Regions from separate parts of the Oceanobacillus sp. HCA-5259 genome, predicted to be linked through region 2. Evidence: riboswitches for the same ligand, from Rfam matches in the RefSeq annotation. Region 2 holds a riboswitch; each other region holds the start of a gene.
The links. Region 2 has a riboswitch for thiamine pyrophosphate ahead of WKU33_RS00220 (acetylornithine deacetylase). Riboswitches for the same ligand answer to the same signal wherever they lie in the genome.
Positions count from the first base shown of each region.

Region 1: linked by a shared signal. The riboswitch ahead of WKU33_RS03045 (YkoF family thiamine/hydroxymethylpyrimidine-binding protein) and the one ahead of WKU33_RS00220 (acetylornithine deacetylase) in region 2 are both predicted to bind thiamine pyrophosphate.
Region 3: linked by a shared signal. The riboswitch ahead of thiW (energy coupling factor transporter S component ThiW) and the one ahead of WKU33_RS00220 (acetylornithine deacetylase) in region 2 are both predicted to bind thiamine pyrophosphate.
Region 4: linked by a shared signal. The riboswitch ahead of thiT (energy-coupled thiamine transporter ThiT) and the one ahead of WKU33_RS00220 (acetylornithine deacetylase) in region 2 are both predicted to bind thiamine pyrophosphate.

Region 1 is NZ_JBBKBV010000003.1:118,132-126,005, forward strand. Features, by position in the region: gene WKU33_RS03030 (CrcB family protein) at 187-540, opposite strand; gene crcB (fluoride efflux transporter CrcB) at 546-920, opposite strand; gene norA (multidrug efflux MFS transporter NorA) at 1,352-2,524, shown strand; TPP riboswitch at 2,586-2,687, shown strand; gene WKU33_RS03045 (YkoF family thiamine/hydroxymethylpyrimidine-binding protein) at 2,767-3,351, shown strand; gene WKU33_RS03050 (ECF transporter S component) at 3,369-3,974, shown strand; gene WKU33_RS03055 (ABC transporter ATP-binding protein) at 3,955-5,547, shown strand; gene WKU33_RS03060 (energy-coupling factor transporter transmembrane component T family protein) at 5,522-6,310, shown strand; gene WKU33_RS03065 (MBL fold metallo-hydrolase) at 6,695-7,498, opposite strand; gene WKU33_RS03070 (nitroreductase family protein) at 7,611-7,874, opposite strand, start outside.
Region 2 is NZ_JBBKBV010000001.1:47,724-55,597, reverse strand. Features, by position in the region: gene WKU33_RS00240 (ABC transporter ATP-binding protein) at 28-870, shown strand; gene WKU33_RS00235 (iron-hydroxamate ABC transporter substrate-binding protein) at 824-1,741, shown strand; gene WKU33_RS00230 (FecCD family ABC transporter permease) at 1,746-2,741, shown strand; gene WKU33_RS00225 (FecCD family ABC transporter permease) at 2,738-3,742, shown strand; gene WKU33_RS00220 (acetylornithine deacetylase) at 4,445-5,728, opposite strand; TPP riboswitch at 5,864-5,966, opposite strand; gene WKU33_RS00215 (CynX/NimT family MFS transporter) at 6,658-7,874, shown strand, end outside.
Region 3 is NZ_JBBKBV010000005.1:7,422-15,295, forward strand. Features, by position in the region: gene WKU33_RS04360 (PH domain-containing protein) at 1-313, shown strand, start outside; gene thiE (thiamine phosphate synthase) at 534-1,157, opposite strand; gene thiD (bifunctional hydroxymethylpyrimidine kinase/phosphomethylpyrimidine kinase) at 1,160-1,984, opposite strand; gene thiW (energy coupling factor transporter S component ThiW) at 2,015-2,500, opposite strand; TPP riboswitch at 2,586-2,691, opposite strand; gene WKU33_RS04380 (Ger(x)C family spore germination protein) at 2,891-4,042, opposite strand; gene WKU33_RS04385 (GerAB/ArcD/ProY family transporter) at 4,056-5,153, opposite strand; gene WKU33_RS04390 (spore germination protein) at 5,163-6,665, opposite strand; gene WKU33_RS04395 (DUF2243 domain-containing protein) at 6,923-7,417, shown strand; gene WKU33_RS04400 (cytochrome c oxidase assembly protein) at 7,404-7,874, shown strand, end outside.
Region 4 is NZ_JBBKBV010000004.1:44,499-52,372, reverse strand. Features, by position in the region: gene spoVAD (stage V sporulation protein AD) at 1-287, shown strand, start outside; gene spoVAE (stage V sporulation protein AE) at 295-645, shown strand; gene WKU33_RS03685 (zinc-binding dehydrogenase) at 908-1,888, opposite strand; gene thiT (energy-coupled thiamine transporter ThiT) at 2,165-2,743, opposite strand; TPP riboswitch at 2,865-2,969, opposite strand; gene WKU33_RS03675 (M3 family oligoendopeptidase) at 3,025-4,803, opposite strand; gene WKU33_RS03670 (YceI family protein) at 5,060-5,596, shown strand; gene WKU33_RS03665 (VanW family protein) at 5,642-6,481, opposite strand; gene WKU33_RS03660 (NAD(P)/FAD-dependent oxidoreductase) at 6,762-7,874, opposite strand, start outside.

The sequences.
Region 1 (7,874 bases), on a different contig from region 2:
TAATAAGGTTCCGTCTCAATTGGCGGAACCTTTATTTTAAATAATGCAACGCCTGAAGATGGAGCAGTAACACCGGCCATCGCCTCTTTTTGAAGTATTGGTTACTGAATTAGTTGCATTGCAAGTTCCTCCTTTTTATGGTAAATAGATGATAGAATACCATCCTTGTTTTATAATGCAATCCTCCTAAAAATAACTCCCACAAACAACTCCTAGAAACGCCAAAGCAATCCCCAAAACATACGTCAGCCCAGTGTAAAGGAAAAACTCCCGCTTATTCCCCTTCCTCCACAACACTCCCATCTCAAGTTTCAACGTTGAAAATGTCGTAAAGGCACCAAGAAAACCTGTCCCCAATAAGAGAAGTAATAATTCATCTACCCCTGCACCTATAAGCAATCCGAGCAAGAATGCACCTGTCAGATTGACGAGAAGTGTACCCATTGGTACGGCTTTTTCCGGATCGTTCATCTTCCCCGAAATCGAATAACGCATAATCGCGCCAAAAAACCCACCGACACCAACGATTAATAAATACATCCAGTTCATTTCTCTCCAACTCCCCTACTAACCCGAAAACCAACTTCACACATACCAAGCCCTCCAACCAAACTCACAAAAACATAGACGCACCCAAGTAACATCGACTGATTTTGGAACAACTCAACCGTTTCCACACTGACAGCGGAGAATGTAGTGAACGAGCCGACAAAACCCGTTGTTATCGCTGTTTTCAGCTTTTCATCCAGATGAATCCTTTTAAACAGTCCGTAAGTCAGCCACGCAAGTAAAAAGCTCCCTATCAAATTAACCAATAACGTCGCATAGGGAAAAACATGTTCTGTCATAATTAGAATTCCTATACTATACCGCAGCATCGCACCGAGTGCTCCGACAAGTCCAATATAGATATAAATCATTCATCCAACATCCTTTTTATCACGTATTAACAGTCTGTAATATACCCATCTCTAAACATGAGGGAAAACCAAAATGTTAAGGCGGGCGATATACAGTCCGTAAATCCCTGATTCTGTTCAACTAACATTCAGTGGAGGAGAAGGACCCCCCCCCCCGCTGAATGAAGTTTCACTTTATTAAGATATTAACGCAAGCAACTGTCGCATTTGTAAAAGTCAAAGCAGTTCAGCCATCCTATCAAGCATACATAATGCGCAAAATGGGAGAATAAAACGAGAGATAATTACTACAATTGCTAGCTTGCTTAAATTGTTTCAGGTTGCGAAAATTAAGTTATAATAAATAGTAATATATGCTTGCATCTCTCATCGAATCAGAGTAAAATTTCTATGTTTAGTACAGAATATCATATCACCTAGGAGAAAAAGCTATGAAAAAGAAAGATTGGACATTGACGCTTCTGCTTACAAATATATTCTTTGTATTTTTAGGAATTGGACTTGTTATACCGGTTCTGCCAACTATTATGAATGAACTCGGCATCAGTGGTACTGTTGTCGGTTATTTAACGGCTGCATTCGCTTTAGCTCAATTGATTTTCTCGCCCTTGGCTGGAAAAGCAGTTGATAAATATGGGCGTAAACGCATGATTGTCATTGGTCTTTTTATCTTCAGTTTTTCCGAGTTTTTATTTGGTCTTGGTAAAACAATTGAAGTATTGTTCGCCTCACGAATTCTCGGAGGAATAAGTGCCGCATTCATCATGCCTGCTGTTACCGCATTTATCGCAGATATTACGACGCTGAAAACGCGGCCTAAAGCACTCGGCTATATGTCAGCGATGATTAGTACCGGATTTATTATCGGACCGGGAATTGGTGGCTTCTTAGCAGGGATTGGTACGCGTGTACCATTCTTCTCTGCTGCGGCGTGTGGTTTAATTGTTGCTTTCGTTTCGATTTTATCCTTAAAAGAGCCGAAGTCGAAAACAGACGATATGGCTGATATGACCGAAGAACTCGGCAAAAGTGGCTTGAGGAAAGTGTTTATGCCGATGTTTTTCATCGCTTTTATTGTTATTTTAATATCAACATTCGGTCTTGCCGCGTTTGATTCTTTCTTCAGCCTTTATACTGATCATAAGCACGGATTCACTCCTTCTGACATTGCGATTGCCATTACAGGTGGTGCGATTATCGGAGCGATTTTCCAGGTTGTATTGTTCGATTGGTTAACAAAGTTGATCGGAGAAATCAATATTATTCGCTGGTCGCTCGCCATTTCTGCTATGCTGGTCTTTGCCATGACACTCGCTAATTCTTATTGGCAAGTAATGGCGGTAACCTTCACGGTATTTATTGGGTTTGACCTGATTCGTCCAGCTGTTACCAACTATTTATCAAAAATCGCCGGGAATGAGCAAGGTTTTGTTGGCGGCATGAACTCATTCTTCACGTCCCTTGCTAATGTATTTGGTCCAGTAGTTGGTGGGGTTTTATTTGATATAGATATCAATTATCCGTTTGTTTTCAGCTCGATCGTTATTGTCGTCTGTCTCCTTATCACTATATTTTGGAAGAAACCGGATATTAAAATTGATTAAATACTTTACAAAATACCGAAACATGTATACAATCTGGAATTAGAATAACTGCATATCAAAACATAAGCACTAGGGGAGCTGCGTCATGTGGCTGAGAGGATTAATCCGACCCTTACTACCCGATCTAGATAATACTAGCGTGGGGAAGTGCAGTTTACGAATATTATGTTGTTAAAATTAATGTGTAAACTGCATTCCCCTTAGGAATGCAGTTTTTTTATTATCAATAGGAGGAGATTGGAATGCGTAACAATTGTGGAACTAGTCGAATTGTAGGTTGTCAATTTAGTCTGCACCCGATGAGTGATAATTTTGTTGATATTATTCTATCAACATTAAGTGAGGTTGATACCTCCAAGGTTTGGAAGGAAACAGATGATGTCAGTACGTGTATCCGCGGAAAAATGATCCATGTTTTCGATGTTGCAAAAGCAATCTTCCTACATGCAGCGAATACTGGGGAGCATGTTGCTATGAATGGTACGTTCTCCATCGGCTGTCCTGGTGACACGGAAGCTGACGCGTATATGGATGAAACAGACATACCATTGAACGAAGAAAAAACGAAATCGATCCTCCAAATCGCCGGTTGTAAATTTTCCCTTTATCCAATGGGGCATGAAGATTACATGGATAAAATCTATGAACAAATCAATCTATCAAAGCATCGTAATGTCACGGTTACTTCTACACATTATGCAACAAGATTAGACGGAGACGTTCATGATATCTTCAATGCATTACATGAATCCTTTGAACTCGTCCAAGAAAAAGTCTCTCATGTCACCATGACATTTAGCCTTTCCGCCAACAGTCCTACAAAATAAACCTAGGGAGAAGTGAAATGACAAAGCATTGGAAATTAAAAGAAATTGTTCTCATGTCGATATTAGGTGTCGTCTTCGGGATCATTTACTTAGCATTCTTTCTTGTTGGTCAAGGTATTCGTAATATTCTTGCTCCATTTGGTCTCGCACCGTTTGGGTATGAAATTATTTTTGGCATTTGGTTCATTGTTTCCATCGTTGCAGCTTATATCATTCGGAAGCCGGGGGTTGCCTTTACAGCTGAACTTATCGCAGGAGTTACCGAAGTATTATTGGGAACTGCCGCGGGACCCGGACTTATTCTAGCAGCTGCAATTCAAGGCTTAGGAGCAGAGTTTGCCTTCGCAATAACAAAATGGAAGGATTATCGTTTACGCATTTTAATTCTTTCCGGTGTCTTTGCAGCCGTTTTCAGTTTCACTTGGAATTTATTTTCATCCGGAAATATCGCGTTAGCCCCTGCATTACTTATAGCGATGTTAGCTGTTCGCATCATCAGTGGTGCCCTTCTCGCGGGTGTCCTAGGGAAATGGTTGAGTGACAAATTAGCAAAAACTGGGGTCCTTCGCGGCTATGCCTTAGGAAAGGAGATACAGAAAAAACGTGAAAAAGACGCAGCCTAATCCATTACTTTATGTGGACAATTTCTCATTCGGCTATGAAAATTCGGATAAACCATTACTCAATGAACTGCACTTTTCCTTAAGAGATCATGAGACGACCCTCCTTATTGGAGCAAGCGGTTCAGGGAAAAGCAGTCTAGCTCTATGCCTAAATGGGTTATATCCCGATACAGTAGAAGGCATTTCTTCCGGCGACATCTTTCACCGGGGGAAAAATATACAAGACTATCAAAAAGGAGAGCTCAATCAGAAGATCGGGATTGTCTTTCAAGATCCGGAAAGTCAATTTTGCATGATTACCGTAGAGGATGAACTTGCTTTTACATTGGAAAACAGAAAAATTGCCCCTTCCGAAATGCCTGAGCGCATTTCGGAGGTGTTGTCTGCCGTTGGAATGAATGGTTTTCAAAATCGAAAAATCTACGAGTTATCTGGAGGACAAAAGCAGAAACTTGCTCTAGCAGCTGTTCTTTTATTGGAACCGGAACTATTGATCTTAGATGAACCTACAGCAAATTTAGACCCGGTTTCTCGAATAGAATTTATCCAATTAATTAAACAAATTCAAGAAAAACAAAAGCTAGCTGTGTTTATCATTGAACATCAAATCGAGGACTGGCTGGATATTACCGATCGTATGCTTGTTTTAGGAAAACAGGGTACAATCATCGCAGACGGCAATGCAGCATCCATCTTTGCAAATCATCATTCTTTATTAAAAAAAGAAGGAATATTTTTACCAAAGCAGTTTTCTAACGCTGCCGATCCTTACCCGATTCCTGTGAAATCCCCTCCCTCTATCAAGAGAGATGTCCTAATAACGATAGAGCAGATGAGCTTCCATCATAAGAAACAACCCATTTTACAAGAAATAAACTTAAAAATTCATCGGGGAGAATTCGTCGCCATTGTTGGGGAGAATGGAGCTGGAAAATCTACCTTACTGCAATTAATGACTGGGTTATTAACCCCTCAAAAAGGAACTATAAACTTTTACGATAAACCGGTGGAGCAATGGGAGGAAAAAGAGCTGCGAAAAAGAATGGGATATGTCTTTCAAAACCCGGAGCATCAATTCATCACGGACACCGTATACGATGAATTAACATTTGGAATGAAATTGAATGGATGGTCAACAGCTGAATTAAATACCGCTGCAACCACACTTTTAAAGCAGTTCCATTTAGAAAAAAATAAATACAGTAATCCTTTTTCCTTAAGTGGTGGAGAAAAGCGCCGCTTAAGTGTAGCAACGATGCTGGATGAAACACCAGATATTTTATTTTTTGATGAACCGACATTTGGTCAAGATGCAGAGACTACGAGAGAACTGATGTACATGATTGATAGCTTGAGACAAAATGGAACGGCAATCGTCTTCGTCACGCATGATATGGATATCGTGGATACAGTTGATCGGACGATTGTATTATATCAGCAGCATATTCATTACAATGGCGAGCCGGAAAGTCTTTGGAGGCAAGCTGATCTATTGGAAAAAGCGCGATTACGTCCGCCTTACCGGACTCGAGTACTTCATAAAGAAGGTGAAAGCCTTGATCTCGTTCATTAATCCAACAATCAAAGCACTTGCCATCTTCATTCCTGGCATTTTGCTCAGTTTTACGTTTGATGTGTTTACTCCACTCGTTTATTTTTTATTTATCCTTATTGTGACATTCACGATGAGCGATATCCCCTTCATTAAATGGCTCAAGATTTTTAGCCCATTTCTGCTTGTGGCGCTCAGCTTTGCCTGGATGACCATTCTGTATACAAATCAAACCTTTTCCTATGGCGAAGTTTTATTTACCCTTTTCGGAAGCGAAATTACAAGGGGAAGTATTATAACAGGGATTAGTCTCGCCTTACGATCTCTTTGTTTTGTATGCTTGTCGATCCTATTTGCTTTAACGACAAACTCGACCAAATTCATGCTAAGTTTAATGCAGCAATGCAAGGTTTCCCCTAAAATCACATACGGTATTCTGGCTGGCTATCGCTTCTTACCTATGTTTCGGGACGAACTGCAGATTTTAAGGCAAGCTCACCGGATTCGTGGCTTTGGCAGAACGAAAGGGATAAAAGGTAAATGGCAGCAATTCAGGAGATATTCTATTCCACTGCTGGCAAATGGAATCCGAAAAGCTGAACGAGTTGCCATCGCGATGGAATCAAAAGGTTTTACAGGTGATACAGACCGCACCTACTATCATGAAATGAACGTCTCTCCTAAAGACTGGATGTTTTTCTTTCTTATAGTAGGCGCATTTTTTATCATCCTTGCTTTTTCGTATTACCTTGGGTACTTAAATATATTTGGCAAGCAGTTCTAGTTCTAAGAAGCTCTATAAATACCATCACTTGATTATTTCTACTTGACTAATCATATTAGTTATATTAAATTACTTTATAACAAATTCTCAGGTTTGACACTAAGAATCGCAAAAAACGTTGTGATTTCAATGTTTTTGCGGTTTTTTTGCTGGCTAAAACAGCGTACTATTTTCCTTTTTCGTTTCTTTTAAATTTTATTTCATTTTGGATCACTATTTGAAGTAAAGAACTTAAAGAAACATTATAAAGATTCATCCCAATCCCAATAACACATTTTTTTCTACTTCCCTTTCAATTTAAGAAGATTTTCCCGGATTTTTGAATGAGGGTATTATGTTCAAATAAGACCGGAGATGTTTTTTTGTACGTCCATCGGAAAAGTATTATTTATCCCTTTCTCTTACCACCCTACTTGCATTATCAAAATGAATACTTTTCATCCCTTCAAAAAAAGTATATTTCTCACGTAAAACGTCAATCAGACTTTCATTATCAAGAGGAAGTTCTTCTAAATAATACTTCGAGAAATGAAGCCTACTTACGATTTCCTCTTCGCTTTGCGTAGTAGTCCCATGGCCTGGAACAAGGATCCGAATCGAATGATGATGTAAAATCTGTTCAGCAGTCCGGATCGTCTGTACGTAGTCTTTATAATTACTGAAAATGAATGGAAACTCTACATCGGATAAATAATCACCTGCAAGAAATATTCCATAAGGCTCAATCACTGTAAACAAACTATCCTTTGTGTGCCCAGGCGCAAGATAAAATGTTAAAGTCACTTTCCCCAACCTTAATGTTTGCACGTCTCGGGTTACAACAATATCCGCCGATGGATAGATTGATTTATAATTTCGCTTCAAATAATACATTTGATCAAATGCTTCAATTTCTCGCAATACTGCTTTTTTATTCGGATTTTGCTGAAACACCTTTGTAGCGATGACTTTTGCCTCCGGGAAGGCCCCTGCTCCAATAATATGGTCAAAATCACTATGTGTATAAATAATATATAATTGCCGGTCACCAATCATTTCATCAATACAAGCCCTAATTGTTTCTATTTCTTTAGGAAGCCATGTTGGATCCGTCATTATAACTGCATCCTCTGCTTGAATAATCGCCGAGGTTGTCATATATAGAGCACTTTGGAAAACAGTTATATGTTGATTTTGGAATTGAATCATAAGAATGCCCCCTGATTTTATCACGCATTAACGGTCTGTAATACCCCTACTGAATGAAGTTTCACTTTATGAAAATAGCCCAAATGATAAAACTCTCATTTGGGCACGTCCATTATTTTTTAAACTTTCCATTAAAAATAAAATTCTCTAATGGCATGCGTTGGTTCGGTTGTTCACGCTCTTGTAATACTTCAGGCAGTTTTTCTTTTTCATCCTGATAGCCAATCGCGACGAGCGCTTCTATATTATACTCGTCTGGAATCTCGAGTACGGCCCGTGCTTTATCGAAATCAAATCCCGTCATCGGATGGGTAATCAGTCCTTTCCTATTCGCCTGCAGAGCTAAGAATGCCCAAGCTGCTCCTGTATCAAACGA
Region 2 (7,874 bases):
CACTAATTTAGGATGGAGGTAATACAAATGACCCGCCTTTCCGGTGAAGATTTATATATTGGCTATGGGGATCAATCAATCGTTAAAAATCTCAGTTTAACCATTCCAGATAAGAAAATTACAACGATCATCGGATCCAACGGTTGTGGAAAATCTACTTTATTGAAGGCTATTACACGGATTATCCCTCACCAAGGAGGCTCCGTCCTGTTAGATGGGAAAGATATTGCAAAAGAAAATACGAAAACGCTCGCGAAAAAAATGGCAATACTTCCTCAAACTCCTGAAAGTGCCGACGGGTTAACAGTTGGAGAATTAGTATCCTACGGGAGATTCCCTTATCAGACCGGTTTCGGACGTTTAACGAGAAAGGATTTGGAAGTCATCGATTGGGCACTTGAAGTTACAGGTATAGCGGACTTTAAATACCGGCCCATCAGCTCCCTTTCCGGCGGTCAGCGCCAACGAGTTTGGATTGCAATGACACTCGCACAAGAAACGGAAATTATCTTTCTGGACGAGCCAACAACTTATTTAGATATGGCGCACCAGCTCGAGGTTTTAGAGTTATTACAGAAACTAAACGAAGAACATAACCGGACGATTATTATGGTGTTGCATGACTTAAATCAAGCCGCTCGATTCGCCGATTATATCATTGCATTAAAGAATGGAGAGATCGTGAAAGCCGGGGCTTGTGAAGAAATTATAAATTCGGAAGTGCTCCGGGAAGTTTTTCAAATCGATGCCGTCATCGGACGGGATCCGCGCACGAATAAACCTATGTGTATGACGTACAACCTACTGAAAGGGGAAAAACAATATGAAGAAACGAATCATCCCATTTTTGCTGCTGCTCATTCTCATTAACGCATGCAGCAATTCCAATACAACGAAAGAAACAAGTGACGCACCAGAAGGCGAAGGGGAAACAATTACATACGAATCGGAGACAGGCCCGATTGAGGTTCCCGCCAATCCCGAACGGGTCGTCATCCTCTCTGGCTATACAGGGAATGTCATCCATTTAGGGGTGAACGTTGTCGGTGTAGATGTTTGGTCTAAAGACAATCCGACCTTTGAAGAAGAATTGAAAGATGTAGCAGAAGTTTCAGAGGATGATCTGGAAGGGATCTTGGAATTAGAACCAGACCTAATTATTGCGCTATCAACGGTGAACAATCTCGATAAATTAGAAGAAATTGCACCAACTGTAACCTATACATGGGGAAAAGTAGATTATTTAACCCAACATATCGAAATTGGCAAACTTCTTGGGAAAGAGGAAGAAGCGACAGAATGGGTTGAAGACTTTAAACAGCGCGCGGAGCAAATCGGGGAAGACGTCCGTGCCAAGATTGGTGAAGATGCAACCGTATCGGTTATGGAAGCCTATGGCAAAGATCTTTATGTTTACGGTGAGGACTTTGCCCGTGGAACAGAAATCTTATATGATTCAATGAAACTTAAAATGCCTGAAAAAGTAAAAGAACATGCATCCGAATCAGGTTATTATACATTATCGGCAGAAGTGCTCCCGGAATTTGCAGGGGATTATATCGTGCTAAGTAAATATTCCGAGGCAGACACCGCCTTCCAGGAAACGGACACCTACAGGAACATACCGGCTGTGAAAAATGGTAATGTGATTGATATGCAAGGGGAAGGTGCATCATTCAGCGACCCGGTTACATTGGAGAAGCAGCTCACACTCTTTGAAGAAGGATTTCTAGGAAAGTAAAATTATGAAGGAAAAAGCTTTAGCATTCAAATTTATTCTAGCCATTCCCATCTTTATCTGCATGTTTCTTCTTGCAATGAGCTTTGGTGCAGCAGAAATTTCAGTTCAAGATGTGTGGCTCGCGCTCACAACATCCAATAAGAATGACGCAATTTCCATTATCCGTGATATTCGCTTACCCCGGGAAATTGCCGCAATTGCTGTTGGAGCAGCGCTTGCTGTATCTGGTGCGATCATGCAAGGTTTAACCAGGAATCCGCTTGCCGATCCTGGACTCCTCGGTTTAACGGCCGGTGCGAATACGGCTTTAGCAATTACGATTGCCCTCCTTCCTACAGCCAACTACTTTCTAACGATGGTTGCCTGTTTTATCGGAGCGGCAATCGGTGCCGGATTAGTATTTGGCATTAGTTCCATGAAAAAAGGCGGGTTCTCTCCCTTTCACATTGTACTTGCCGGAGCTGCCGTCTCCGCATTTCTAGTTGCCATTGCTGAGGGAATTGGAATTTATTTTAAAATATCAAAAGACATTTCCATGTGGACAGCAGGCGGAATGATCGGCACGAATTGGAAGCAACTGCAAATTATCATGCCCTTTATCCTTATCGGGATTGTGCTGGCCATCTTCCTTTCCAAGCAGCTGACGATTCTCAGTTTAAATGAAGAAGTAGCGATAGGCCTTGGACAAAATATTTTCAAAGTTAAAATCCTGCTCTTTATCGCCATTATTATCCTTGCAGGCGCATCCGTTGCCCTGGTTGGGAATATGACGTTTATTGGACTGATGATCCCGCATATCGTCCGAGCAATCGTTGGGACGGATTATCGGTTTATTTTACCAATGGCTGCGATTGCAGGGGCTACGTTCATGCTGTTCGCTGATACGGTTGGGCGTACGTTGAATGCACCATTTGAAACGCCTGTTGTCGCTATCATCTCTGTGATCGGCTTACCATTTTTCCTCCTCATCGTTCGTAAAGGAGGAAAAGCATTCGTATGATACATCCGGCATTAATTAATAAACAGCGCATCATTTTAGTTATTTCACTATTACTTATTATAACGACGGTTATAATAAGCATGGGCATCGGTTCATCCAGCTTAACCTTTGACCGACTCATTCAGACGCTTCTCGGATCTGGCAGTAGAAATGAGGAATTCATCTTATATTCGATTCGCTTGCCACGGATATTGATTACCCTTCTAGCTGGGATGGCACTCGCTCTGTCTGGATCAATCCTGCAAGGAATTACGAGAAATGATTTGGCTGATCCTGGTATTATCGGAATTAATTCCGGTGCGGGAGTCGCCATTGCCGTTTTCTTTTTATTTTTTCCGATTGAAGCTGGACGCTTTGTTTATATGATTCCAGTTGTTGGATTTCTCGGCGCAGTTATCACTGGTTTCCTTATTTATCTATTTGCTTATAGTAAAAAAAGTGGCTTGCAGCCTGTAAATCTCGTGCTCATCGGAATCGGATTTTCTGCGGCACTGTCAGGTGCGATGATTGTGATTATTTCCTCTGCCGAGCGGGAGAAAGTAGATTTTATCGCCAAATGGATCGCAGGGAATATCTGGGGAACCGACTGGCCATTTATTGTGGCTCTCCTTCCCTGGCTTGTCGTTTTGATTCCATTTACTTTATATAAAGCGAACCGGTTGAACCTGCTTGGGTTAAGTGAACCTGTTGCAGTTGGTGTTGGGGTTTCCATTGAGAGAGAACGCGTCACGCTACTTTTAACAGCTGTTGCATTAGCAGCTGCTGCCGTTTCTGTCACAGGGGGGATCAGCTTTATCGGACTGATTGCACCACATCTTGCGAAATCCCTAGTCGGACCGAGGAATCAATTGTTTATCCCGGTTGCGATTTTACTTGGTGGCTGGTTGCTGTTGGTTGCGGATACAGTTGGAAGAAATTTGATTGATACAACGATTCCGGCTGGAATTATGGTTGCTTTGATTGGTGCGCCATATTTTGTTTATTTGTTGGTGAGGGATTGAGGATGAAACGATTAAAATAAAAAATGGCTGCAAATGGATAACGATTTGCAGTCATTTCATCTTCAATTATTCCACACCAGGATGATTCCCGGAAAAACCCAAACAGTATGATGAAGATATAAACTCCAATGATTATAATGAGGAACATATAAGAGATAACGAACCGATCCGATTTTTATCGATTTCAGTTAGAAGACTTAGAGAAAGAAACATCCGTAATTAGAAGGATTGCACCTGTTGCACAACCTCCTTATAAATCTTTACTTTTGGAAAAAACTGACTTCTATATTATCTATATGTCTGACTAAATAGCAAAACAGCATCGGATTTTAACTACCAATGCTGTTTTAATTATTTATATTTGGAACTATGAACGAGTCTAGCATAGATGACTAGATACTCACACTTCAAAAAGATTTAACATAGTAGTCCGTAATAATGGGAAATGCAAGAAGTGCACGAACGAAATTGTCACAATCCCAGATCAGTTAATATACTCTCCATTTTTTCACTTCTGCAAAAATATGAAATTCACCCATTAGATATTTCAATTCGCTTTTAGAACCTTATATGAGACTGTTTCACGAATTTAGAGCTGTTTTATCTAATAGAACCCTGCTATAAGACAGATTCAAATCCTTTAAGTCTCATAATTCATAACTGCTGAGCATACCACTTTTTCATTGATGGACATCGTTCCTTTTACGATTTTGTTTTCCTTTGATTCGTCCACTCATAGATAAATTGAATCATTGTTTTCGTAAATTGAAGAAGTTGTTGAATAGAAACCTCCTCATTGACCGCATGTGCATGCCTGAACTCACCCGGTCCATAAATCGCTGCCGGTATCCCCATATGCCCAAACCATCCTCCATCGGTAACAGAAGGGGAAACATCGATGACCACCTTACTATCGTGTACCATTTCATGAGACGCGGCTAGCGCATGAACCGCAGTATAATTCTTATCGACTTCTAATGATGGGAAGATTTCCCCGCGTTCTTCAATCATCGAAGTTCCACCCCATTCAAAAGTAGGCGGATGATGGCACAACCAAGGATCTGCTTTGGCAATGCGAAGAATATAGTCTTCTATTTCTTTACTCACTTGTTCATGCGTCTCATTCGGATAATAATGCACCGTGATCCATAAACGACACTCATCAGCAATAAATGCCGCATGGCGTCCCCCTTCAATTACAGCAGGATTAATCGTATTCGTTCCCGCCGGATATCCTTCATACTGTTTCGTTACAGCCCAATAGCGCTCCAGCTCTTGTAAGCCTTCTATAACTTTCATCATCTTTTCAATTGCACTCGCTTCAGGCAGACCACCGCCAGCATGTATCATGTTCCTTCTCATCGCATCATGAAACGTACGCGGATTTTTTACCGTAATCCACCCAGTTATTACACCGCCTTGACCTTGGATATGTAAATCACTCGTATCTACTACAAGCGCAAAGTCTGCATTATACCCTCGCTCGCAACATTGCAACGTACCCGCCTCACCAACTTCTTCACCTATAACAGATTGGAAAATCAGATCTCCTGGCAATTCGATATCCGCTTCATTCAATAGTTTCGTTGCGAATAATGCACTAGCAAGCCCGCCCTTCATATCAGCGGCTCCTCGACCAATAATCCGATCTTCTTCGATAATCGGCTCGAATGGATTCGTTTTCCACACTTCATCTTCACGAGCCTCAGCTACATCAATATGACCATTGATGATGAGACTATTATGTGTAGTAGATTTTATTCCCTTTTTCACACCAACAACATTCGGGTCATTTGGATACACGTCCCACATGTCGATTTCAAAGCCCATTCGATGTAAATAATCAGCGATAAAATTCTGTGCATCTTTCGTATTCCGAGCAGGAGGCGCAGATGTATTATATTCAATGAGCTTTGATAATAAATCAATTAATTCCATTTTTCTTGCGTCGACTTGCTTTAATAAGTGTTCAACCGTTATATCCATTAGATAACTCCCTCTCTAATTTATTTTAATAGACAACTAGTCATTCACCTCCCTAAACAAAAAAACCACTCCTAGAAAATAGAAGTGGTTAGAATAAGACACAAATTAGTTACATGAAAAAACATGTTCTTCAATCTGTTCTATTCACCGCTTCCTTACGCTAGTTCAAACTAGATCAAGTTCAAGGGTTGAGGATTACCTCTCTCAGTTTTTCAGTAAAACACCCCTAGTGGTGATTAAATATGGATTTTTCAGACATTAAGTTTAGTATGTCATATTGATTGTTAAACTGCAACCTCTGTTTGATGTACTCTCTTCTATTTTGATTTCTTATGATAAAACGAAATGTATGCAGGACTATTTAGCTCATTTTTTATCATAATTAATTATCATTAATTAAAAATAAAATTTCAGTTATACTAAAAAAAAGATTCGACGGTAAGTAAGAAAAACCCTCTAATACAGGCATATTCAAGTGTCTTATTAGGGGGTTTTATTTAGATTACATATATAGCGTCATCATGTTGAAATTACTCTTCAAAAAAAGAAAACAGCTTAAAGTGTATGTCAGCAACATTATATTTGCATCTATAAACAAACATGTCTATTTTAGTTATAAAAGTATCCCCTTGTCCGGTTTTTGGTTTTACTTAACTAGCATTGAGCTACCATAATGACTCGCGGGCAAACGATCAGATATGGTACCTCAAATTCAAAAACTAATGATGAAAGCGCTAATCGGAGCTACATTAGCAAATCTTCTGAACGGCGCCATTGTTGCAATGCTTATTTTCTAATAAATCTATACTTGAATACCAGAAAGAATATTATTTAGGATGTTTGCTTCAAGCGAATAACAATGATTGATGTATGTTTGTTTGAATGATATCCTATTTAATATTGGAATATAGATTGAAAGAAGGTCTTTCATGAAGAATACAGATCATGCTATCAATAAAGGTCCTTTTAATTTACAGAACCTTATTTTAACAATTGGAATTATATTCGTAGCTTTTAACTTACGGCCTGCTATTACGTCAATCGGTCCTTTAATTCGTTTAATCAGAGATGACGTTGATATTACGAATGGAACGGCAGGGTTATTGACAAGCTTACCCCTGATTACATTTGCCATTGTATCACCAATTGTTCCAAAGTTATCTAGAAAATTAACAAGCGAAATTGCATTAATCATTGGTTTACTTTTAATCATTATCGGTATTCTAATTCGCTCTTTCGCAATTCTTACCCCGTTATTGCTAGGAACACTTATTATTGGTTCGGGTATTGCAATATGTAATGTCTTATTACCAGGAATAATTAAGGATAATTTCCCGTTGAAGGTTGCACTCATGACAGGTGTTTACTCAACAGCTATGAATATATTTGCAGCCTCTGCTTCAGGGTTAAGTTATCCATTTACAAAAATGTTAAATGGAAATTGGCAATTATCTCTGCAAATCTGGATGATACCTGCAATCCTAGCTGTCCTTATTTGGATATATATAACAAGAAAAAATACAGTAAACAATGAAGGAAAACAGATACAACTAGAAAGTAATAATTCGGCTAATAATCGAATGTGGGGTTCCGCCTTGGCATGGCAGGTTGCAACCCTTTTAGGCTTACAATCATTCTTATTTTATGTGACGATATCTTGGTTGCCTGAAATGTTGATTTCAAATGGTGTAAGTTTAACGACAGCTGGTTGGCTCCTATCTTTCGCACAGATTATTGGGCTTCCCGCTAGCTTTTTAGTACCGACCTTTGCCGGTAAAGTGAGATCCCAAAGCCTTATTGCTGTATCGATGGGATTATCAGCTTTCTTTGGTTATAGCGGTCTTCTGCTAGGGAGCTCGATGCCTATATTGATTATAAGTATTACATTAATTGGCATCACGTTAAATGGTGGGTTCGCATTAGCTTTAACTCTACTAGGCTTACGTGCAAAAACCTCTGAACAAGCCTCAGAGTTATCGGGTATGGCCCAGTCGATTGGATATTTATTAGCTGCTGCAGGTCCTTTTGCGATAGGCATAGTATTTGATTTAACAACGAGTTGGACGGTGCCATTAATTGTATTAATTCTAATATCTACATTAATAATGATCTTTGGCTTTCTAGCAGGAAGAAATAAATATGTATT
Region 3 (7,874 bases), on a different contig from region 2:
CATTATGTTCGGATTAGCTGCATTTCTGCTCTGGTTCTGGTTCCGGACTGGATATAAAATAGAAGGGGACAAGATAAAAATCTATTATGGCCCGATTCGGCAGACTGTTCATATCCCGGACATTAAATTAATTGCTTTGTCAAAAATGCCGCTTAACTCTCCGGCACTATCCTTAAAACGAATACAAATATCTTGTAGTAAACTTGACGTAGTTGCTATATCGCCGGAAAATAGGGATCAATTCATCTCTATGCTCTTAGATATAAGACCGGAGATTCCGGTTGATGACCGATTGCTTCCAAAAAATAAATAAAAATACAGCCTCGTACAAAAATGTATGAGGCTGTTTTCTATGCTTATTCTTTGATATAAGGTAGATGCCTTGCGTATCGATTGTTAAATCTTTTACGTATTTTATCAACGCCCAGAAGGCACTCTTGTGGTGAATATAAAGCGCTGGAGCAGATTCCATTGTATACACCGTCCATAATTTCCTGTCTGTTATTTGCCATAGCGAACAAAAAATAAGAATATTATAATTTACTTACTGCTTCTTTTATATCTTCTGCTCTCGTTACAGCGGATATGAAAGAAACACCATCAGCTCCAGCTTTTAATACTGAGCTCGCATTTGTTGTATTAATCCCACCGATTCCGACTATCGGAAACTCAGGGAATTCTGCACGCAAGAAACGGATCCAATCCAACCCGACACTAGATTTTGCATCCACTTTCGTTGTAGTAAGGAACACTGGACCAGCACCTATATAATCAATATATTCTAGCGCACTATTATTTAATTCGTCCTGATTTGAAACAGATAATCCAATGATTTTATTAGGAAACATCTCCCGTAATTCTTTCACCGATTGATCATCTTGCCCGACATGTATCCCATCTGCATCTAATTTGTCTACTAATTCTACATCATCATTAACAATAAATGGAATTTGATGTACGCTACAAACTGCCTGCAATTCTTTTCCTAACTTAATTTTACTATCTCCTGAAAGGGAGCCTGGACCTTTTTCCCGAAATTGGAAAATTGTAATTCCAGCTTGTATAGCTTGCTCCAGAACAGCAACGGGATTACCTTTAACATTTTGACTACCCATAATGAAATATTTCCTTAAGCTTAATGGATTAAATGATGACATCGTTACTCCACCTCAGTTGTCGTTAAATTATTTGTATGGATACGCGGTGCCCAATGATTCGTCGGTCCGCTACCAGCTCCTAAGTCCAAAGAATACTTGATCGCGAGCGTTACATAATGTTTTGCCTGTTTAACCGCAATGTTAAGAGGGAGGCCTTGGCTTAGATTAGCAGTTATCGCTGCTGCATACGTACAACCTGTACCATGTGTATTATTTGTATTTATTCGGGGAGCCGAAAAGCTATGGATCCTTGAACCATCATAAAGGAAATCAACCGCATCGCCTTCGCGGTGACCGCCTTTAACTAGTGCAGCTTTCGCGCCAAAATTTTTCACAAGCATTTCGGCAGCCTGCTTCATGTCCTCATCGGTTTCAACTTTTTCACCTATTAGATATTCTGTTTCTGGAATATTTGGAGTTACAATTGTTGTAAGCGGAAGCAAATTCTTCCGCAGATAATTACGGGAATCGCGTTCAATCAATGTGTCACCGCTTGTGGCAACCATGACCGGGTCCATAACATAAGGTGCATCCAAATGCTTTATTTTATTATAAATCAATTTCATCATATCCTGATTGGCAATCATCCCTGTTTTAAATGCATGGATAGGCATATCAGAAATAATCGAGTCTAGTTGCTGTTCGATCATTTCTAGAGAGACGTGGGAAACAGCTTGAACACCTGTCGTGTTTTGGGACACGATGGAGGTGATAACCGACATCCCATAAGTTTTCAATTCCTGAAACGTTTTCAGATCGGCGTGAATTCCAGCACCGCCGCTCGGGTCCGTACCCGCTATCGTTAGAGCACATGCAACATTCTTCATTGAACATTCTCCTTCATCAACTTACTTATTTTAATTTTTTATTAAGCCCTTGGTGGAAACTTTAGATACGACGAGCAGTCCAAGAATTGCTCCAGATATACTGCTTACAAGGAATGGGGGGATGAAAACAAATGCACCGGCCGATGTTCCCATAAATACATAAGCAAATGGCACTGCAAATAATGCACCAATAACCCCACTGCCAATTCCTTCACCTAATGCGGCGAGTGATTGCTTCTTGGTTTTCTTATACAGGAACCCTGCAAGAAAAGCACCGACCATTGCACCTGGGAAAGCTAATAAAGTTCCTAACCCGAGCATATTGCGTAATAGACTGATCATGAAGGCAATAATGACTGCCGGACCAGGTCCCAAGGTGACAGCGGCTATGACATTAATCGCATGCTGTACTGGATAAGCGCGGGCTACACCGGCGGGAAACCAGATTAATTGTGCGCTGATTGTTCCAATTGCGATAAAGACGGCCATCGTCGTGATGAGACGAGTTTTATTCATACTTGACCTCCAATCTTAAGGGGAAAATCAACCAATAAAAAAGCCAAGTCATGATTAGACCTGGCTTCACAAGAAAATAGTTATGAGAACAATCTCACTACTTCCCTACGCTGGCATTAACCAGATCAGGTCGATAAGAGTCGGAAACACACTTTCCTCTCAGCCCAGTTAGGGCACCCCTAGTAGTTTCATATTATTTAGTTCGAATCTAGCATAGCAAAAGTTTTCATAAATGTCACATGTTTTGAAAAAGGTAAGGGTGCAGTGTATCACCCGGATACTTTTGATCTTAAGAAATATCTGCAACAGCACAGGACATGGCGGCAATGTGCGAAAGCTGTTAAATAAAAAGACGGGCAGCTAAACATAAAGGTTTTAGCTGTCCGCTTATTAATCAATCGCCCCAAAGTTGACAATTGTCACATCGATATCAAATTCTATTTTGGCATCTTGATATTTTTCCATCCATTCCTTGTTAGTCGTCTTACTTCCTTTTCTTGAAGTGATATACTTTCTCCCAAGACCCAATGCATCTGAGTTTACTTCTTGAAGTTTCGCGAATAGGTTTTCATATTCTCTTACAAAGTATTTCTCTATATCACGTTCGAATTTCCGAGAAGTATCTTCTGATTTAATGTCCATTGGGATTGAGGTTTCTAATAATTCCAGTTTCATTGTGATATCTGCCTTAAACGCTAACGAATCAGAGTCGACAATTTTTATTTTCCCTTTACCTGTATTAAGCATTAAAGAAAGATAAATCGAATCTTCAATTTCTGACGGTTCTCCTTTATAAGCAATTATCTCGTCCAGATAATTTTCACGAGGGACGCCTACATCAATTGGGGTTCCTCTCAAACGCTGTCTCAATAAATTAGCCATGAATGATTCTTTTACTGATATGCTAGCAACATACTGGTCTGCCCGAAAAGCGGCTGCACCAGTTAGTGTAGGTTTACCATCCACTACGTCTATTACTGGAAGTATCGGATCAATGCCGACTTGTTGCACTAATCGCGTGAAAAACTGTAAGGTAATTCGTGGTAAAGTACCCTTTTCGACCTCTTTACTTATTAAGTCTTGTAAATACTCTGTTCGATTTAATTCTACACTTTGTTGCTCTATTTCAAGAATTTCTCTTGCAGTTTGATTGGTTACGGCTAGCTGCATAATTTCAGAAACAGTTGCATCACGAACTTGTGTATTTAGAAAGGGAAGAATGCCTGATTCAGCTGCTTCTTTTCCATAAAATTCTATACTGATTTTTCCGGGGACTAATGGATAGGGCGATTGTTTTTCAGCTTCTGAACGGGCCTCTTTAATCGTACGGCCCCTTCCAATCAACAAACTTGTCATTTCCGGAGCATGCGGATCAAAAATATAAGGAACGAGTGTCGTTTCAATCATTCTTTTTTCCCCTTCATCTATTAGATCAACTCCACGTGAATTAATGATTGCCAACTTCTCAATTTGCGTCGTTTCCAGACAAGCCTGCAGAAATACAATAAATATGAATAACGGTATTAACTTAGCAGTTCGCATGTATTCACCCTCCTTATTTCTTCCGTATTTTTTTCTTTAAAAGAACGAGTGGCAAAAGAAGGAAGGGATAAATATATACAATCCCATAGGATACCCTGCTAACATTATCAATCAAACGCTGAATGATAAAATGCTCATTAAAAAAAGGGATCAGAATTAGAAGGATACTTGCACTTGTGTAAACACTAATTTCGTTCGAAAGATTATAAATACGTTTCGCTATATAACTTATGCACCACATAAGAAGAATCACTTTTGGCATCGCAACCATCATCCATTCTGCAATGACAACGTAGTCCAACCGCTCGATGATAGGAGAGGTTTGAATTTTAAACAAGTTTAATACAACCCAAATTCTTCTTTCCAATTGAGCTGGACTTAAAAATCCAATCGCTATGTTTGTAGAAAGAAGGACGAGGAAAGTGAAATAGGATAGTCCTAAGAAAACAGGCTTACCAATCTTTTTTTTATTTGCTACAAAGGGATAGATAAAAAACAAGATTTCAAATCCTGTAAATGTATAAGACGCAGCAATTGTGCCTCGTAAAATATCCATTATATCTTTATCCATCACAGGCAGAAAGTTGAGAAAATCCATTTGTCGAATTGGTTGAATTAATAAAACAAATAACCAAGAAGAGAACATAAAGAAGAGAAAGGTGACGCCAACAACTGCTTTTAGACCGCCAAATACCGTATAGATAGCAATAATAAGAAGCATACATCCCAGCACGAATGCATTACTATCCGGTAAAACAAAAACCTTAATAATCTCGATATAGGTTACGAGTGTGGATAAGATATAGAATATAAAATAAAGGATGTATACCGTTCCGAGCACTTTTGAAATAAAACAGCCAAATAGGTCGGCCTGAACGCCGAGGATATCCGTATTTTCATATTGCCTCAATATATATAACATGACAAAAAGGAGCAGGGCAATATAGAGGTAGGCAATGAGTATCGAAATCCATGCGTCATGCCCTGCTTCCATAAAGACAATTCGTGGGATTCCAATCAATCCAACACCCAGCTGCATGGAGGCAATAATAAAAAGCATATAGAAAGAACGGAATTGTTCACCTTTTGGTATTTGAAGATTAATTTTCATATACAATCCCTACTCATCAATATCTCTTCTTTCCATAGCTTTCTCTTTGTTAAAAAATCGTTTATCTTTTGGTCGATACGATAAAAATCGTTGATATTTCGTTTGCTCTGGCAGACTGTAAAAAGTTTTGTTAAAATCGGCCAGCCGGAGTGGGTACAATGGTGATAGGTAAGGCCTGCCTAAAGACTCCAAACGGACTAAATGGATGACTAATAAACAGATACCAAACATCAGCCCGATAATCCCGTAAAAACCAGCAAGGAAAAAGAGTGGAAAACGAACAAATCTTACCGTATTACCCATGATATAACTAGGCGTCGCATAAGAAGCTAAAGCACTCATTGTAACCAAAATGATCAGAATGTTACTTGAAATACCAGCTTGAACCGCAGCAGTTCCAACAACCACACCACCAACAATACCAATGGTCTGACCAACTTTAGTGGGCAGTCTTGCTCCAGCTTCCCGTAATAGTTCAATTACAAGTTCGATCAGGAGTACTTCAATGAGCGGAGGAAAAGGAACAACCGCCCGAGATTCACCGAGTGAAACTAAAAGCTGGGATGGAACTAGTTCATAATGATACGTAGTTGCAACGACATACATTGGTGTTAACAGTAAAGTCACAAATGCAGCGAGAAAGCGAAGAAAACGGACAAACATGCTTAACATCCAATGAAAATAGCGATCTTCTGTGGACTCAAAGAAACTGAATAATGTGGAAGGTGCAATTAAAGCGAACGGGCTGTCTTCAACCAAAACGACAATTTTACCTGCTTTTACTGCATACATACAGCGATCCACCAATTCAGTAGATACAAATTGCGCAAATACAGAGGTGGAGGAATCTAAAATATATTGTTTAAGCATATGAATGTCTTCAACCATATCAACTTCAAGGTCGGTCAGCCGTTGCCTCATTGTATTAACATCTGTTTCATTTGCAACTGATTTAAGATAGATTATTCTCGTTTCTTTTGGATTTCTTTTGCCGACTTCAACTTTTTCCATTGCAAGGTCTGGTGTATTCATCCGCCAATTGATTATATTTAAGTTATTTTTAAGGGATTCTGTAAAAGCAATTGTCGGACCAATAACCATTGATTCCGTTTCCGCTTTTTCCAGTGCCCTTTTTTCCATTTTGCCCAGTTCGTACATGATAACTTGATTTTCTTGTTCGATGTAGAGACCGATATAGCCCTCGGTAATTTTATTTCGGAGAGCCGTAATGCTGGACAATTGTTTTCCCGCGGAGAGCGGAATCTCACTTAATATGGAGTCTGTTGTCCATTCTGTTTGCATATCTAATAATTTAGTCAAGACTTGTTGCTCGGCTTTAGTTTCATCAATAAGATAGGGAATATAAAAAAAAGCAATTTGCTTATTTTCTTGCTTATAAACCGTGAAACTCAGATCCTGATTATTGAGAATCTCTATATCCAGCTTGTTTTTCAATTCCTCTATAGAAAGCGGGAAATCCGCTTGATTTGCTCGTTTCTTTACAGGGCGCATAAGTGACCTCCATCTATCTAGCTAGTCCATTTTAGTATGGGTAAATCAGTTAAATTTATCCCATATTTCCTCTTCTTTTATAAATAGTTTTGATTGATGGAAGAAATATTTTAAGTTTGAATAATTAAATTAATTATTATTTCAACTCCCTCAGCCCCTCAACAAAAGTTGGATTTTTTCAAGAACTGTTTATTTGAACAAGTTAATGGAAACAATAAATAAATGTATCATTCAATTAATTTATAAAGGAGAAGAAAATGGCTGGGAACGAAACTAAGGATCGATCGATTTACTCCAAACGTAATCTGTGGTCTGGTATTTTATTTGGGGTTGGTCTAATCGCTTTTATAGACGAGACGGTATTTCATCAAATTCTACGCTGGCATCATTTTTACGACAAATCCACGACTGATATCGGGCTAATTTCTGACGGTCTTTTCCATGCTTTTAGTTGGTTTGCAACCATTGGGGGCTTGTTTATGTTCGCTGATCTCAGACGACGTAACGCACTGTGGTTAATGAGGTGGTGGGGAGGAGTGTTTCTTGGTGCAGGGGGGTTCCAGTTATATGATGGTACAATTCAGCACAAATTAATGCGGATACACCAGATTCGTTATGTAGATCATTTAATCATCTATGACGTGATTTGGAATACAACAGCTATTTTAATGATTATAATTGGTCTAACCCTTATTGTCCAGACAAGAAATAGCCAACAACCAGGGAAGGATGCCTCACATGAACATCAATAACCACATTCATCATACAATTGGAATAATACCTCAGCTACTTTTGGCACTACCGTTTATAATGGCTTTCGTCATGTATATCCTAGCTGTAATTGTCTCCAACAGGCGACAGAAACCTTGGCCAATATATCGAACGGTTTATTGGGCTTTTGGAATTCTTTTCGCTATTATCTCGGTTGCAGGCCCGTTAGCTGATCGTGCACATGTAGACTTCGCAGCTCACATGTTCGGCCACTTATTTTTAGGGATGCTTGCGCCATTGCTTTTAGCACTCGCTGCACCGATGACACTTATGCTACGAACACTAAGCGTTCCCTTGGCAAGAAGGATTTCAAAGGTTTTAAGAAGTTGGCCATCACGGATATATACCAATCCAGTTGTTGCATCCTTTCTTAATATAGGTGGACTTTGGTTATTATACACTACGGATCTATACTCGCTCATGCATAAGAGTATCCTT
Region 4 (7,874 bases), on a different contig from region 2:
ATACTTCTTTTGATTTATTAAAGCAACAAGGCATTCAACTAGAAGATAAGCAATACGTGGACTGTGGTATGACGATTTACGGTCCCGATCAACCTGTTCAAGCAGGTGCAAGCGGCACAGCCTGTTCAGCAATTGTCATGTACGGGCATTTTCTGAAACGGATGATGCAAGGAGAGTTTAAACGGATGTTACTCGTAGCTACCGGCTCTTTGCACTCCCCATTAAGCGTTCAGCAAAAGGATTCGATTCCCGCTATTGCACATGCAGTCTCAATTGAAATGGAGTGACTTGTTCATGATATTTTTCTGGGCATTTGTTATTGGTGGTCTTATTTGTGTTATTGGACAAATTATGTTTGATGTATTCAAGCTCAGTCCTGCTCACACATTAACAACTCTCGTAGTTTTAGGTGCTATTCTTGACGGACTCGGTTTATATGAACCGTTAATTGATTTCGCTGGGGCAGGTGCGACTGTACCGATTACAAGTTTTGGGAACTCTTTAGTCCATGGAGCCATGGCTGAAGCTGAGAAACACGGGCTGATTGGCGTTGTTACAGGGATGTTTGAAGTGACGAGTGCCGGTATTTCAGCAGCAATTATTTTTGGAGTTCTCGGTGCCATTCTCTTTAAGCCGAAAGCCTAGTGTTTTGTAACAGACAGATCTTTCACTTATGTTATCAAAAGAACATTAACAACCATATTCGCACCGCTAGCGCTTGCTGCCTTTTACTCCTTTTTTCAAGCGGATTAGAAAGCAAATGTAACATTCTTTCGGATTGTAGATGGAGGCATATTCCTAGCCAAAATTGACGGCGAAAAAGGGGATGTCCACTTAATTTCGTTACAGACCGTGGTTTTCAGTTCCGATAAAAATAATAGGACCGGGAAATTTACCGGTCCTATTTCTATTCGATTAATAAAGCAATTTTACCAAACTGGCTGTTCACTTCCAGATGATTGAACGCTTCTTGGGCATCATCCAGTTCAAAGGTTTTATCCATAATCGGTCTTATTTCATGCTTTTCCATATGGGCTAATACCTGTTGCAACTCTTCACGACTTCCCATCGTGGAGCCGAACAATTGATACTGACCATAGAAAAAGGCACGTAAGTTAAGGTCGATTTCATCCCCAGCTGTAGCTCCGTAAATAACAATTTTTCCGCCTTGCTTCAATACGTCCAACGAACGATTAAACGTTGCTGCACCTACACTGTCAATCACAAGATCAATCTGCTCGTTCTCCAATTCCTTTTCCCAATCACTTTCCGTTGAAATGGCAAGATCCGCTCCGATCTCCTGGGCCTGCTTCAACTTTTCATCACTTCTTGAAGAAACAATCACGCGTGCACCGATGCTTTTTGCAAATTGGATGATATACGTGTTCACCCCACTACTTGCTCCAGGAATAAATACGGTCTCTCCTGCTTTAATATTCCCCTTAGTCACTAATGCACGGTAACCTGTCAATGCAGCAAGAGCGAGCACACCGGCTTCTTCCCATGTTAAGTAATCTGGCTTCATTTCTACTTGTTCTTCATTGATCACAATTTTTTCGGCAAAAGTTCCGTGATCAGGCATTCCGAGGATGTCAAATCCTTTTGGTGGTGCATCACTATTTTCGTGCCAGTTAAGTGATGGATTGATGATGACTTCATCCCCCACTTTAAAACGAGTAACATCTGCTCCAACTGATTCGACGATCCCCGCTCCATCCGAACCGAGGATTAAAGCTTCTTTATCGTTACCTCTCCGGTTCGGTATATAGAGATCTCTCCTGTTCAGACCCGCTGTTTTTAGCTTAACAACAATTTCATTATTTCCCGGCTTTGGTTCGGGCATACTTTTTAGTTTTAATTCTCCATATTCCACAACAAATGCCTTCATTTCCACTTCCCCTTTCGTATGCACTTTTATATCTATTCAGATAATTATCTTCTATTATCAGCGACTTTGGGCGAATTATCAACCAGAACGAATTGATTCTTTTTTATAATGTTGTGCTGAAAATTCTTCTCTGAAGATTCGCAGCCTAAACCTTGAGACTCCTGCGCCGGAGAGATCTACGTATTCACTTTGAAACAGTTAAACTAAAAAAATCTCTCCTTAATTTGGGAGAGATCATTATTTTTACAGTTGCAATGTGAGCGGATAGATTGCGGTTTAGCTTGATGCTAGGTTGAGCAATGCGCGCGGTTGTTTGTGGAATAGGAAAAATACAATCACTGCTGACAATACAAATGACGGGAACATGTACGATGAATTATAGATAATCGAATACACCCAAACTGATTGTCCCTCAATCGCTGCTGAACCGAAAAATACTGCCCCAGCAACGGTATGTGCAAGGAAACGCAACACAGAACCAAGCAGTACACCCGCCGTTATATACGTTAGGTACACTTTTGTCCGCCCGTCCCGTACCGCTTCTTGAACTTGTCTTGCGAACAGACCGGCAAAACCGATCACCGTAAAGGCAAGTGTATAATCAATGAACCCCTGAAGTGGCGTCAGAATATATGCGTTCCCCGTTGCAATCTGTAACATCCCCCAGAGGAAACCGGATACTAATCCACCTTTTAATCCCCAACGGAACGCTACTATAAACACCGGAATCATTGCAAAGGAGACCGAACCACCTTGCGCCCAGATTTTAAACGATATTGGCAAGATATCTAAAAGCAACGCCAAAGCAGTGAAGATTGATACTTCAATTAAAAATAGTAGTTTATTAGACTTCATTCGTTATAACTCCCCTTTTTATAAGCTTTTTATAAGCTATTTTGAACAACTTTTTTAAATACAAAAAAAGCAATGCCAAGGGAAGGTTCCTGATGGGGAATCCGCTCACATTGCTTTTTATCCATCAAAAAACCATCATCCCTACGCTAGTACTAACTAACAGGTTCAAAGGGTCTGAGCAATCCTCGTTGCCCACTCTCAGCTATTAGCTCCCCCTGTTGGCTTTTTCTATGCTTTTTTCGTTAACCCTATTATAGCTAATGTACACTTATAAAACAAATTTACAGTTTAAGAAACGCTTCGACGTCCTTGATGCAAAGCTCGATTGCAGCTTCCCAGAAGTCCGGTTTTGTAAGATCGACTTGTAAATGTTTCATCGCAAGCTCTTCTACCGACATCCGTCCCGTATCTTCCAGTAATGCAATATAGTCGTCTTCAAAGCTCTCTCCCAGCTCTTTTGCGCGGGCATAAATACCAAGACTGAACAAATAACCAAATGTATAAGGGAAATTATAGAATGGTGTCCCTGTTATATGGAAATGAAGTTTCGACGCCCAGAAATAAGGATCATATTCATCGAGTGCATCTTGATAAGCCTCTTTCTGTGCTTCCACCATCAATTCATTCAATCTTGCCGGTGAGACAAAACCTTTTTCTCTTTCTTTATAAAAATTTAATTCAAAGATAAACCGGGCATGAATATTCATAAAGAAAGCAACACTTCGATTAACTTTATCTTCAAGTAAAGCTTTCTTTTCTTCTGCTGTTTCTGCCTGTTCAACTGCTGCATCAGCGACAATCATTTCCGCAAAAGTTGAGGCCGTTTCCGCGACGTTCATTGCATAACGTTGATTAAGACCATGAACGTCATTCATCACATGCTGATGATAAGCATGACCAAGTTCATGGGCTAACGTGGCAACATTCGATGCTGTTCCGGAATACGTCATAAAAATTCTTGTTTCCTTACTATCAGGAAAACTTGTACAGAAACCGCCAGGACGTTTGCCAGGCCGATCTTCCGCTTCAATCCAACGTTTTTCAAAAGCTTGCTCAGCAAAATCCGCCATCTTTGGGCTAAAAGAACGGAATTGATCCATAATAAATTTGGCGCCTTCTGTATAGCTCAATTTTTTAACATGGTCGGTAATCGGTGCATCGACATCATAGAAGCTTAATTTATCTATATTCAATAGTTCTGCTTTTTTATTTATATAAGCGACAAAAGGTTGTTTATTATTAGCTATCGCTGTCCACATCGCATCTAACGTTTCTTGCTTCATCCGATTGATACTCAGCGGTTCTTTTAATACATTTTCCCATTTGCGGTGCTTATACATTTGTAGTCTAAAACCTGATAAATGATTCAATGTTTGTGCAAATAAGGATGCTTGTTTATTCCATGCATCGTTTAACTTATCAAATACTTTCTTTCTAGTTGCTCGGTCGCTTGAAGTTAACAGATTGGAGGCCTGACCAATTGAATAGGACTCTATCTTTTCTTCCCCTTCAATTTCCACTGTCATATTCCCTACGATTGTATTATACATTTGATTCCATGCATGATAACCATCGACAGCAAGATCATTAATCAGCACTTCCTGTTCCACAGCAAGTAAGTCCCGTGCTTTATTACGATATTCTGATAATACATACCCTATTTCTTGTAACGCTTCGTGCTGAATGGTTGCTTGCCATTCCTCGTCCGGGATTTCCGCAAGTTTCTGCATGAAAGTTGTCAGCACGCCATTAAACGAAGCTGAAAGTGTGCCATATTCAGCAACTAGTGTTTTAGCCCCTTCATCCGTTACATCTTGCGCACTTAAACAACTGACGAACGCTCCAGCCTCACGAAGTTTGAACATTGTCTTCTCCAATTCCTTTATAAACTGGCTAAGCATCGTGGAAAATGAATCTACCCCCACTTCCAATGTGGTGAATTGGCCTTCTAATTGTTTAATCTCCGTTCGAATCTGACCAAGATAATCTCTGAATTGCTGTGACGCACTTCCTCCTGGAAATAGTGAATCCAAATCCCAAGTTGGATTATATTCTTTCATTTCTCTTCCTCCTTCTTCTCCCCATATTATTGTATCGAAATATCTGAAGGATTGCATTATTAAGATCCATTTACACGGAAAACAAGTTTGAGATAGTCTATTTAGTGGTATTTGAATAATGGTTTCGTTTTGTTAATTTATCCTTAAATAAATATTTTTTAATTAAGATATATTGACATTACCGATTTATTAATTTATACTAGGTAACAGAAAGTAAGTATTGAGGAATACTTAATAATATTTGGAGGGATTTTAAATGACTAGAGAAAAATGGACGGTAGACTTGGCGCACAGTGAAGTAGGTTTTTCGGTTAAACACATGATGATTTCTCGAGCGAAAGGAACATTCGACAAATTTGATGCAGTGATCGAAGCAGATGTGGAAGACCTTACCGATTCGAAAATCGAAGTAACGATTGATGCTGCAAGTATAAACACACGTAACGAAGACCGTGATAACCATCTTCGTTCTGCAGACTTCTTTGACGTAGAGAATCATCCGACACTTACATTTGTTTCAACAGATGTAAAACGCAAAGGAAATAATGAATATGATGTAATTGGCGATTTAACAATTAACGGAAATACAAATCAAGTTACATTAGACGTTACATTTGAAGGTCAAAGTAAAGACCCGATGAGCGGTTCTACAGTTGCCGGCTTCAGCGGTGAAACGAAAATCAGCCGTAAAGAATTCGGACTTACTTGGAATGCTACACTTGAAACAGGCGGCGTACTCGTATCCGACGAAGTAAAAATCCACTTCGAACTAGAACTTCATAAAGCTGAGTAACTGATGCACATAAAGCAGTATCCCCATGAACCCGGGATACTGCTTTTATTTTGATTGGAAATAATCTACTGTTTCAGAAGAGAATACTTCAACTGTTAAGCTGCCATTTGCTGCATAGGCGGTAAGCACGATTGGTTCATTGTATAAATTTTTAAATGTAAAATCTGGTCCCCACCAACTTACGGTTGCATCTCTTCCCGGGGGTACGTAAGGAACGGAGCGGCTATGAGTGTACCTTTCAATCATTTGGATACCACGTAAATCAACTGCATTAAAAATTGTTGATGATAATTGACAAATACCCCCGCCGATATCTTCTGAGAACTCACCTTTTACAATAACCGGCGCTCGTTGATACCCTTTCTCTTCTGTTCGTTCACCAACAATATCATTAAATGAAAACACTTCACCAGGAAAAATAACCGTTCCATGTACAGCTTCTGCAGAAAGGTTAATATTTTTTGTCCGTTCTTTGTTTGCGGAATTATAGTAAGTCGTGTAAGAGCCAAGACGTTTTTGAGTTATTTCCCGCAGCATTTCCTGACTCACCCTTGGTTGAACTGCTTTAGTCGGGATTTCAACCACCTGATCCTCTCCAGTATAAAATGCCTTTAAAAAAGAGGTTGTAAAAGCAATTCGATCCAACGCTTTTCCAGGCTGCCCCTCGATAATTTCAAAGCCGTTGCCAAGTGTTGCGTTAGTAGGGGGCTCTTTAACTTGTTCTGCCAATTGATCCATTAATTCATCCAGCCTTTCCCAATTTACAAATCCATGTGCCCAATCAGATAGGGAATAAGATTGGAGTTCGTCTCTCTGAAGCATAATTTCATCATCTTCTGCAGAAACAACCGCTATAGACAAGAGAAACCATAACAGGGTGAGCACAAAATATAAAGTATTACGGCGCAACTTTATCACCTCTGTTATAATATGGCTCAACTGAAGATATAACATACGAATGAATAAAAAAGCCACCCAGTTTAAAAACCGGGTGACTTTTTAAATTGGTTTTATTAGCGGAAATCCCTTGAATCTTCTAGGATATCACTTACTGCTCGGTAGCCTACAATTGCAGCTACAGCGAGCAACAAAATGCTGCAAAATCTTTTCATCGTTCATCTACTCCTCTTTACCTTTTATAGTGGATTAATAGTAGAATTCCAAATTAGAAAGGACGATATTTTCCTTTTTTCAGCAATGCTTTCGGTCCGCCGACTACCAAGAGTGTACGGTCGTCAACTACCTTCTTCATCGCAGCTGCTGGCTTTCCTTGCAATTTCACGCCATTAAAGATGTTTCCAATACCATCGGAAATTCCTAGTGATGCTACTGTACCTTTGTCATCGAAAACAAAGTCTGTTAACGGTAGGCCATATAATGCGTTCTTGATGTTCTCTGCTACATGAGCACCTTCTTGTGTTGCTAATTGACCAGTTGGTGGATATGGTTTTCCTGTTTCTTTATCCATAGTCCATGAGCAGTCACCAATAATAAATACATTTTCAGATCCTGGTAAGCGCAGATCAGCGTCAACGTTAACTTTTCCACGGAATACTTCAAATCCAGATTTTTCAAGTACTGGGCTTCCCATTACTCCTCCAGTCCAGACACTTGTACCAGCTTTAATTAATTCATTATCTTCACCAACAATGAATCCTTCTTCTGTACATTCCGAAATAGCTGCACCGATTCTAAATTCAACACCACGGTCTTCTAACGATTTCTTCGCATATGCTACAAGATCCTCTTCAAATACCGGCAATATAGATGGTGCCGCTTCTACGTTAATGATCCGTGCTTTGTTACGCGGGATATCATATTTCTTACAAAGTTCAGGAATCTTCTCGGCTAATTCACCAACAAATTCGATACCTGTAAATCCACCGCCACCAACAAGCACAGTTAGATCACTATCATCTGTTGATTCACCACTGCTGTATTGTGCGAATTTATATTCGATATGTTCGCGGATGACGCGCGCACTGTCGATATCTTGAATGAAGAATGCATTTTCCTCCATTCCTTTAATACCGAATGTATTTGTTACAAAACCTAATGCGAAAACGAGGTAATCGTATTCTACTTCACTGTTTTCGAGTACGACACGCTGGTCTTCCGTTTTAACTTCCACTACGGTGTCATAGATCAGACGAACACGCTTTGGATTAACCACGTCAGAAATCATATAGCGAGCCTGGTTATGGTTAATTGTACCTGCTGCAACTTCATGGAGCCAAGTTGCCTCATAGTGATAGTTATGCCTGTTAATGAGTACAAT